Regions from separate parts of the Kitasatospora sp. NPDC127060 genome, predicted to be linked through region 2. Evidence: riboswitches for the same ligand, from Rfam matches in the RefSeq annotation. Region 2 holds a riboswitch; each other region holds the start of a gene.

What was found. A riboswitch is a leader RNA that binds a small molecule or an ion and turns the genes downstream of it on or off. The one in region 2 is predicted to bind thiamine pyrophosphate.
Region 1: another riboswitch for thiamine pyrophosphate. It lies ahead of thiC (phosphomethylpyrimidine synthase ThiC); the one in region 2 lies ahead of ACFWIS_RS17515 (purine-cytosine permease family protein).
Region 3: another riboswitch for thiamine pyrophosphate. It lies ahead of thiO (glycine oxidase ThiO); the one in region 2 lies ahead of ACFWIS_RS17515 (purine-cytosine permease family protein).

The regions. Positions count from the first base shown of each region.
Region 1 is NZ_JBHXEG010000016.1:21,155-24,418, reverse strand. It holds gene thiC (phosphomethylpyrimidine synthase ThiC) at 1-1,623, opposite strand, end outside; TPP riboswitch at 1,618-1,753, opposite strand; gene ACFWIS_RS12200 (DUF5326 family protein) at 1,943-2,143, opposite strand; gene tenA (thiaminase II) at 2,324-2,992, opposite strand; gene ACFWIS_RS12190 (cupin domain-containing protein) at 3,022-3,264, opposite strand, start outside.
Region 2 is NZ_JBHXEG010000027.1:79,669-82,932, reverse strand. It holds gene ACFWIS_RS17520 (trypsin-like peptidase domain-containing protein) at 1-870, opposite strand, end outside; TPP riboswitch at 1,078-1,226, shown strand; gene ACFWIS_RS17515 (purine-cytosine permease family protein) at 1,219-2,622, shown strand; gene ACFWIS_RS17510 (glycerophosphodiester phosphodiesterase) at 2,723-3,264, shown strand, end outside.
Region 3 is NZ_JBHXEG010000048.1:53,966-57,229, forward strand. It holds gene ACFWIS_RS24705 (thiazole synthase) at 1-478, opposite strand, end outside; gene thiS (sulfur carrier protein ThiS) at 482-691, opposite strand; gene thiO (glycine oxidase ThiO) at 688-1,863, opposite strand; TPP riboswitch at 1,867-1,979, opposite strand; gene ACFWIS_RS24720 (NAD(P)/FAD-dependent oxidoreductase) at 2,071-3,264, shown strand, end outside.

The DNA.
Region 1 (3,264 bases), on a different contig from region 2:
CGTCTTGGCGGGTTCGGCGGGGAGGGTCTCGTCGTGGAACTCCCGGGCGGTCTCCGGGTCGAGGGCCAGGTTGAACTGGTCCTCCCAGCGGAACTCGAAGCGGGCGTCGGAGAGCGCGTCGTCCCAGGCCTGGGCGCCGGGGTGGCCCTTGGCGAGGTCCGCTGCGTGGGCGGCGATCTTGTAGGTGATCACGCCGGTCTTGACGTCGTCCCGGTTGGGCAGGCCCAGGTGCTCCTTGGGCGTGACGTAGCAGAGCATGGCGGTGCCCCACCAGGCGATCATGGCGGCGCCGATGCCCGAGGTGATGTGGTCGTAGCCGGGGGCGACGTCGGTGGTGAGCGGGCCGAGGGTGTAGAACGGCGCCTCGTCGCAGATCTCCTTCTGGAGATCCATGTTCTCCTTGATCTTGTTCATCGGGACGTGGCCCGGGCCCTCGATCATCACCTGGACGTCCCGCTCGCGGGCGATCCGGCCGAGCTCGCCGAGGGTCTGCAGTTCGGCGAACTGCGCCTCGTCGTTGGCGTCGGCGATGGAGCCGGGGCGCAGGCCGTCACCGAGCGAGAAGGTGACGTCGTAGCGCGCCAGGATGTCGCAGAGCTCCTCGAAGTTGGTGTAGAGGAAGTTCTCCTGGTGGTGCGCCAGGCACCAGGCGGCCATGATCGAGCCGCCGCGCGAGACGATGCCGGTCTTGCGGCGCGCGGTGAGCGGGACGTACCGCAGCAGCACGCCGGCGTGGACCGTCATGTAGTCGACGCCCTGCTCGCACTGCTCGATGACGGTGTCCCGGTAGACCTCCCAGCTGAGCTCCTCGGCCTTGCCGTCGACCTTCTCCAGGGCCTGGTAGAGCGGCACGGTGCCGATCGGCACGGGGGAGTTGCGCAGGATCCACTCGCGGGTGGTGTGGATGTTGCGGCCGGTGGAGAGGTCCATGACGGTGTCGGCGCCCCAGCGGGTGGCCCAGGTCATCTTCTCCACCTCCTCCTCGATCGAGGAGGTGACGGCGGAGTTGCCGATGTTGGCGTTGATCTTCACCAGGAAGTTGGTGCCGATGATGGCCGGTTCGACCTCGGGGTGGTTCACGTTGACCGGGATGACGGCCCGGCCGCGGGCCACCTCGTCCCGCACGAACTCGGGCTCCAGGCCCTCGCGCAGCGCCACGAATTCCATCTCCGGCGTCACCACGCCCCGCTTGGCGTAAGCGAGTTGGGTGACGGCGACACCACCGCGGCCGCGCAGCGGGCGGCGCGGGCGGCCAGGGAAGACGGCGTCCAGGTTGCGCAGGTTGCCGCCGCGCGGGGAGGTGTGCTTGATCCCGTCGTCCTCGGGGCGCGCCTCGCGGCCGTCGTACTCCTCGACGTCCCCGCGCTGGCGGATCCAGGAGTCGCGCAGGGCGGGCAGCCCGCGCCGCACGTCGGGCTCGTAGGCCGGGTCGGTGTACGGACCGGAGGTGTCGTACAGCGGGACGGTCCGGCCGTTGGTGAGCTGCACCTCGCGGTACGGGACCCGCAGGTCGGGGCGGGATCCGTCGCGGTAGGCCTTGCGCCAGGCCGGGGTGGGGTAACCGGTGCGCTCGCTGCTGGGGGCGCTGTGGGCAGGCTGCGGCTGTGCTTCGAACGTGGTCATCTGACCTCTACTCCCTACGCCGGCATTACCCGGTCCAGGTTCCTGCGGTCGACGCAGCCGTCGGTCCGTCCGTCGACGGTCCGGTCAGCGCCCTCTCAGCCCGGTGCTCCGAGCTCCCGCGTCGCAGGCGGTGTTGCCTGCACATGACGCCCAACACGGTAGCGAGCCGATCGCCGCAGGTCCAGACGGTCTCCGAACGGAATCGGCCGGGCGACGGCCACCGGAAGGACCCGGACGGACGGCGGGAACGCCGAGGCCCGGCCCCCGCGGACGGGGTGCCGGGCCTTCGGAAGTGCTCCGCGCGGCGGTCGGAGCGGGGTCAGCTCTTGGCGGCCTTCTTGACCAGGATCACCACGGCGGCGGCGATGCCGACGACCACCAGCAGCTTGATCACGATGCTCAGCAGGGCGCCGACCACGCCGAACACGAAGGCGATGATGTTCCAGGCCAGTACCAGGACCAGCACCGGGATGACGATGTTGCGCACCCAGGAGGGCAGCGACTTCCAGAGCTCAGCCATGTCGGTTCCTCTTCTCCCCTCGGGCCGGCTGCCGTTCGGTGGCCGCATCCCGCTTGCTTCCGATGCTTCGATCGTACGGGGGCGCAGGCGGCGGAACGAGGGCCTGCGGCCCGGAGAGAACCCCTAGATCACCCCTATCCGCACCCCCGGGAAGACCCCCGAGAAACGGCGGGGGGCGGGTCAGACCGGCCAGCGCTCCCCGCGCCAGGCGGCGTCCCAGAACATCCACTCGTAGCGCGAGGTGGTCCCGAAGTGCTCGACCACCCGGCGCCGTTCGGCCGCCGACAGCTCCTCGCCGAGCCGGTCGGTGAGCGCCAGCACCCGGCGCACCACGGACTGGAAGGCCTCGTCGCCGTAGGTGGCGATCCACTTGGCGTACAGCGGGTCGGGGGAGCCCTGGGCGAGCAGCGCCTCGCCGACCCGGGCGTAGATCCAGTAGCAGGGCAGCACCGCGCCGAGCGCCTCGGCGAACGAACCGCCGTACACGGTGGCCAGCAGGTAGCTGGTGTAGGCCCGGGTGGTGGGCAGCACCGGTTCGGCGGCGGCCTGCTCGGTCGTGCCGCCGAAGGCGGTCAGGAACTCGGCGTGCATCCCCTGCTCGGCGGCCAGCGCCCCGACCGCGTCGTCGGCGAAGGCCCGGACGTCGGCCTCGCCGGGGGCCCTGGCGGCGCAGACGGCGAGCGCGCGGGCGTAGTCGCGCAGGTAGTGGGAGTCCTGGACGACGAAGTGGCGGAACGCCTCGCGCGGCAGGGTGCCGTCGGTGAGGCCGCCGATGAAGGGGTGGGCGAGGATCTCGGCGTAGATCGGCTCGATCGACGCCCAGAGCTCGTCGGTGAGGCTGCGGGTCATACGACCGACTCTACGACGGACGGACGGGGTCAGTCCTCCGGCGGGGAGAACACCACCAGGACCCGCAGTTCCTCGGTGATGTGGTGGAAGCGGTGCGGGGTGCCGGCCGGGACGTACACCACGGTGCCGCGCGCGACGGTCGTGGTCTCGGCGCCGACGGTCAGCTCGGCCCGGCCGCTGATCACCTGGTAGATCTCGTCCTGGTCGTGGGCGGTCTGGGTGTCGGTGTCGCCGGGGGAGAGCGCGTACAGGCCGGCGGACATCCGGGGTTC
Region 2 (3,264 bases):
CAGCGCCTTCTGCGCGATGCCGGCGATCGAGCCGGGGGCGGGCTCGTTCCTCTGGGTGTTGCTGGCCTGGACGGTGGTGCTGCGGTGGTCGTCCGCCGAGGGGCTGCTGTTGGCGTGGTCGGTGGCGACCACACCGATCGCGCCGCCGGCGATGCCGGCGACCAGCGCGACGGCCGCGAGCAGGGCCACCAGGCCGCCGCGCTTCTTGCGCGGGCCGCCGGGGCCGGTCGGGCCGCCGGGGTACTCGGCCGGGTAGCCGAGCGGGCCGCCCGGGCCGCCGGGGTAGCCCGCGCCGCCGGAGCCGGCGTCGTGGCCGGCGCCCCAGCCGCCGAGCGGCTGGCCGGCGCCGAAGGGGTGGTGGCCCTGCGCCGCGGGCGCGCCGGCGCCCGGGGCGCCGTACGGCTCCTGCGCGTTGGCGGCCGGGACGCCGTAGCCCTCCTGGGCGCCGGCGGCGGGCACGCCGTGGCTCGGGGTCGCGTACGGGTTGGTGCCCGGGGTGCCCGGCGGCAGCGCGGGCGCGGCCGGGGCGGGGGCCTGCGCGGCCGGCGCCTCGGCGACCGGCTGGGCGGCCGGCTGGGCCACGGGCTCGGCGGCCGGCTCCGGGACCCGGCTGAACGCCATGGTCGGCTGGTGACCGCTGCCGGCGGGCGCGCCCTCGGCCGGGGCGTCGGCCGCCGTCGGCCCGGCCACCGGCTCGACGACCGGCTGGGCCACAGGCTCGGCGGCCGGCTCCGGAACCCGGCTGAACGCCATCGTCGGCTTGTGACCGCCCTGAGCGGTGCCGTCGGAAACGGCGGCCGCCGCCTCCGCGGCCCCGGCGGGCTGCTCCCCCTGCGGCCCGGTGGGCCCAACCTCGCGCTCGGTGCTCACGGACGACCTCCATAGCTGACAGAACCAAGGACCATAGTTTTTCGCACCGACGATTCGATTGCCGTAAGGACCCCTCTGAAGAACTCATAAGAATCCTTAGCCGCCTCCGACGACCGGGCTCCCCACCCCCGCCGGGCGTCCCGCGATGCGGACCGCGCACCCACCGGCCTTTGGCGTTCGTACCCGTGCCGGTTAGCCTGTCGCTCCAAACTGACACGCGGGAGCTTGGACCGACCAGGCTGAGAGTGCGCATGTCGACCGTACGCCAGGCGAGTGACCGGCGGGCCGTCGAGGGGGCGCTGACCGCCGGAACCTGTCCGGGTAATGCCGGCGTAGGGAGTATCGGCCATGCCGCCTGCTTCGCCATCCTCCTCTCCGGGCGCGCCCGCGTCCGAGGATTTCCCCGCCCCCGCCGCGACCGCGCTGCTCGACCACCGGGTCGAGGCGCCGCTGGTCCTCGACACCGAGCCGCCGCGCACCCTGCGCTTCCGGGACCACTTCGCGCTCTGGATGAACCTCGGCGTCAGCCTGATCGGCTTCTCCACCGCCGCCACCGTGCTCGGCGCCAAGGGCAGCGAGCTGTCGCTGGCGGCCGCGGTGACCGCGATCGTGGCCGGTACGGCGGTCGGCACCGCGATGCTCGGCGTGGCCGCGCTGATCGGCGCCCGGACCGGCGCCCCGGCGATGGCCAACCTGCGCGGCCTGTTCGGCACCCGGCTGTCCTACCTGCCGACCGTGCTGAACATCGTCCAGTGCATCGGCTGGGGCGTGTTCGAGCTGCTGACCATCTCGGCGGGCGCGCAGACCGTCGCCCACACCACCGGCTACCGCTGGCTGTTCGTGCTGCTCGCGGGCGCGCTGACCACCGCGCTGACGATCTGGCCGCTGGGCTCGATCGCGGTGCTGCGCCGCTTCGTGGCCGGCGCGGTCGCGGTGGCGATGGTGTACTTCACCGTCCAGCTGGGCCGCCAGGGCGTGCCGGACCCGGGTGCTGGCAACTGGCACGGCTTCCTGGGCGCCACCGACGCGATGATCGCGGTGTCGATCTCCTTCGTGCCGATGGCCGCCGACTACACCCGGCACTCGCGCACCCCGCGCTCGGCGTTCTGGGGCAGCTTCTCCGGCTACACCGTCGCCCAGGTCTGGTGCTACGTGCTCGGTCTGATGGCGCTGCTGCAGTCCGACGGCGACCCGAACCGGATCTTCGACTCCTTCCTCGGCGTCTGGGCCGGCTGGCTGTTCCTGCTGGTGCTGGTGCTGCGCGAGACCGACCAGTCCTTCGCCAACGTCTACTCGACGGCGATGTCGCTGCAGAACCTGCTGCCGCGGGTGGACCGCCGGGTGCTGAGCGGCGGGATCGGCGTGCTGATCACCGTGCTGGCGCTGCGGATCGACCGGTTCACCGACACCTACAGCAACTTCCTCGGCCTGATCGGCTCGGTCTTCGTACCGCTGCTGGCGGTGCTGGCGGTGGACTACTTCTTCGGCGCCGGCCGGCACGGCTGGGACCTCTCCGAGCGGGCGCCGTCCCGCTGGCTGATGCTGCTGCCCTGGGTGCTGGGCTTCGCGGTCTACCAGTTCATCGCGCCGACCGCGGTCGCCGACTGGTGGGTGGACTTCTGGACCTCCGCCCAGGAGGCGCTGCACTTCACCCCGCAGCAGTGGACCTCCGCCTCGCTGTTCGCCTTCCTGGTGCCGGCGCTGGCCACCTGGGCGCTCACCCCGCTGACCCGCCGCACCGCGCGGGGCTGAGTCCCCGCCGGATCCCGCCGAGTCCCCGGAGGCGGAGCCGGCCCCGCAGGTTGGGACCGGCTTCGCCTCCGCGTCACCCGCGCCCCCTATCGTGGGGGCCGTGACCAGCCCAGACCTGCCCCCGGCGGCGGCGCGCACCGCGCCCTCCGTCCAGGTGATCGCCCACCGCGGTTCCTCCCACGCCCTGCCCGAGCACACCCTCGCGGCGTACCGGCGCGCGCTCGACGAGGGCGCGGACGCCGTCGAGTGCGACGTCCGGGTGACGGCCGACGGCCACCTGGTCTGCGTGCACGACCGCCGGATCGGCCGGGTCTCCGACGGCCGGGGCACCGTCTCCGCGATGACGCTGGCCGAGCTGGAGGCGTACGACTTCGGCGCCTGGAAGACCGGCCGGCCCAGCACCGACCCCGAGCTGCGCGGCGTGCTGCGACTGGAGCGGCTGCTGGAGCTGGTGGTGGACTGCGGCCGCCCGGTGGACCTGGCGATCGAGACCAAGCACCCGGTGCGCTTCCGCGGCCGGGTCGAGGCCGAGCTGCTGCGGGCCCTGGAGCGGTTCAAGATCGGCACCGTCCGGGAGGGCGACCGCCCGTCCGCCCGGATCATGAGCTTCTCCTCGATCGCGCTGAACCGGGTGGCCGCCGC
Region 3 (3,264 bases), on a different contig from region 2:
AGCCGATCGGCGAGCCCAGCGGCATGATCGCCGCACAGCCGACGTCCTCCAGCTTGCGGGCCAGCACCGGGTCGTCATTGGTGTACGGGAGCACCGTGAAGCCGTCGTCGACGAGCGTCTCGGCGGCGTCCAGCAGCTCGATCGGGTCGGGCAGCAGGGTGCGCTCGTCGGCGATCACCTCCAGCTTCACCCAGTCGGTGCCGAGCGCCTCGCGGGCCAGCCGGGCGGTCAGCACGGCCTCGCCGGCGGTGAAGCAGCCGGCCGTGTTGGGCAGCACCCGGATGCCGTTGCGGGTCAGCACGTCCAGGACGGAGCCCTGGGTGGTGGCGTCCACCCGGCGCATGGCCACGGTGGTCAGCTCGGTGCCGGAGGCGAGCAGGGCACGCTCCAGGACCTCCAGGCTCGGCGCGCCGCCGGTGCCCATGATCAGCCGGGAGGAGAAGGTCGCCCCGGCGATGGTGAGAAGGTCGTCGGCCATGGCTCAGCCCCCCTGGACGGCGGTGAGGATCTCGATCCGGTCGCCGCTGTCCAGCGTCGTCCCGGACCACGAACTGCGCGGCACCACGGCCTCGTTGAGGGCGGCGGCGACACCGGTGTTGGCGGCGCTGACGGTGGCCACCAGCTCGGCGAGGGTGGTCGTGGCGGGCACCTCGCGGGGCTCGCCGTTGACGGTCAGAGCGATCTCGGTCATGCGGAGGCCTTCATCAGGGGGGATGCGGAGGAGAACCGGGTGGGCGTGAACGGCCTTGCCAGGTCAGGGACTTCGCCGGTCGTCAGGTAGTCGGCGAGCAGGTCGGCGGTGACCGGGGTGAGCAGTACGCCGTTGCGGTAGTGGCCGGTGGCGGCGACCAGTCCGGGCAGCGAGGTCGGGCCCAGCAGCGGGGCGTTGTCCGGCGAGCCCGGGCGCAGCCCGGCGGAGGTCTCCACCAGCGGGAGTTCGGTGATGCCCGGGACCAACTCATGGGCATCACGCAGGAGTTCGTACACCCCGCCGGCGGTCACCGTGGTGTCGTAGCCCTGTTCCTCGGTGGTCGCGCCGATCACCAGCTCGCCGTTCTCCCGCGGCACCAGGTACAGGTGCTGACCGCGCACCACCGCGCGGACGTTGCGGGACAGGAACGGCCGGTAGGCGTCCGGGACGTGCAGCCGGACGATCTGCCCCTTCACCGGGCGCACCGCGGGCAGCACCCCCTCGGGCAACCCGGGCAGCCGGTGGCTGTGCGGGCCGGCGGCGAGGACGACCTGCTCGGCGTGCAGGGTCTCCCCGGAGCCCAGCCGGGCGCCGACCGCGCGGCCGCCCTCCACCAGCAGCTCGACGGCCTCGCCCCGGTGCAGCCGGACCCCGGCCCGCTCACCGGCGGCGACCAGGGCGGTGAGCAGCCGGCGCGGGTCCACCTGGTGGTCGTCCGCGGCGTGCAGTCCGCCGCGCACGCCGGGCGCGAGCATCGGCTCCAGCCGGCGGGCCTCCCGGCCGGTCAGCCAGCTGGAGTCCAGGCCCAGCCGCTGGTGGAAGGCGTGCAGTTCGCGCAGTTCCTCGCGGTCGTCGGAGTCCAGCGCGACGGCGATGGTGCCGCACCGCCGGTAGCCGGTGTCGAGGCCGCCGCTGGCCTCGGTGAGCTCGGCGGCGAAGCCCTCGTACCGCTGGTTGGAGGCCGTCCCGAGGCGCAGCAGCGGCTCCTCGCCGTACTGCACCTCGGTGACCGGGGCGAGCATCCCGGCGGCCACCCCGGCCGCGCCCCCGCCGTGGTCGGGATCGACCACGACCACGTCCCGCAGCCCGCGCTGGGCGGCGCGCCAGGCCACGGCGAGGCCGATGACGCCCCCGCCGATCACCAGCACGTCCGCGCGGCTGCCTGCTGGCAAGCGTGACAAAGCTGCTCTTCTCCCTTCGCCGGTATGACCCGGATCAGGTTCGGACGGTCGCGGGCCGTGCCAGCCCGCCTCTCAGCCCGGTACGCCGGGCTCCCGTGTGGTGCGTCCACCTTAACGCCGGGGGTCGGCCCGGCCGAAGGGCCGTACGAAGGGTGGACGGCCCCGGGCGGCCGTGCGGCGCTGAGTACAGTGACGGGCGTGGCAGAGCTGAGCGGAACGGATCAGGTGGTTGTCGTCGTCGGGGCCGGGCTGGCCGGGGCGCAGTGCGCCCTGAAGCTGCGGGAGGGCGGCTGGCGCGGTCGGATCCTGCTGGTCGGCGAGGAGCCGCACGCGCCGTACGACCGGCCGCCGCTCTCCAAGGACGTGCTGCTCGGCAAGGCCGACGCCACCACCCTGGACATCGACTACGACGGGCTCGGCATCGAGCTGCTCACCGGCCGCCGCGCCACCGGTCTCACCCCGGGCGTGCTGCACACCGACGGCGGTGACCTCCGGTACGACTCGCTGGTGATCGCCACCGGCGCCGTCCCGCGCGCCCTGCCCGGCGCCGAGCGCGCCCACCTGCTGCACACCCTGGACGACGCGCTGGCGCTGCGCGCGCTGCTGCGCCCGGGGCTGCGGCTGGTGCTGGTCGGCGCCGGCTGGATCGGCGCCGAGGTGGCCACCGCGGCCCGGCAGGCCGGCTGCGAGGTCACCGTGGTCGAGGCCGGTCCGGCGCCGGTGCCGGGCGCCCTGCCGACCGAGGTCGGCTCGGTGACGGCCGCGTGGTACGCCGAGGCCGGGGTGGAGCTGCGCTGCGGGGTCGGCGTGGCCGCCGTGGAGCCCGGGGCGGTGCTGCTGGCGGACGGCTCCCACCTGCCCGCCGACGAGGTGGTGGTCGGTGTCGGCGCCCGGCCCGCGACCGGCTGGCTGGCCGGCTCGGACGTCGAGCTGGACGCCTCCGGCGCGGTCGTGGTGGACGGGCGGCTGCGCACCGGCCTGCCCGGGGTGTTCGCGGCCGGGGACTGCGTCAGCTACCCGTCGACCCGCTCCGGCGCCCGGCTGGTCGTCCAGCACTGGGACCACGCGCTGCAGTCCGGCGGGGCGGCGGCCGCCGCCGTGCTCGGGGCGGACGAGCCGTACGACCCGGTGCCGTACTTCTGGTCCGAGCAGTTCGGGCGGATGGTCCAGTACGCCGGTCGGCACACCGGGGGCGACGAACTGCTCTGGCGCGGCGGCCCGCAGGACGCCGGCTGGACGGTGCTGTGGCTGCGCGACGGGGTGCCGAGCGCGCTGCTGGCGGTGGACCGGCCGCGCGACCTCACCCAGGGCCGGAAGCTGATCGAGCGCGGCGCGGTGCTGGACCGCGCCCTCGCCGCGGACCCCTCGGTACCGCTGAAGTCGGCGGTCGCG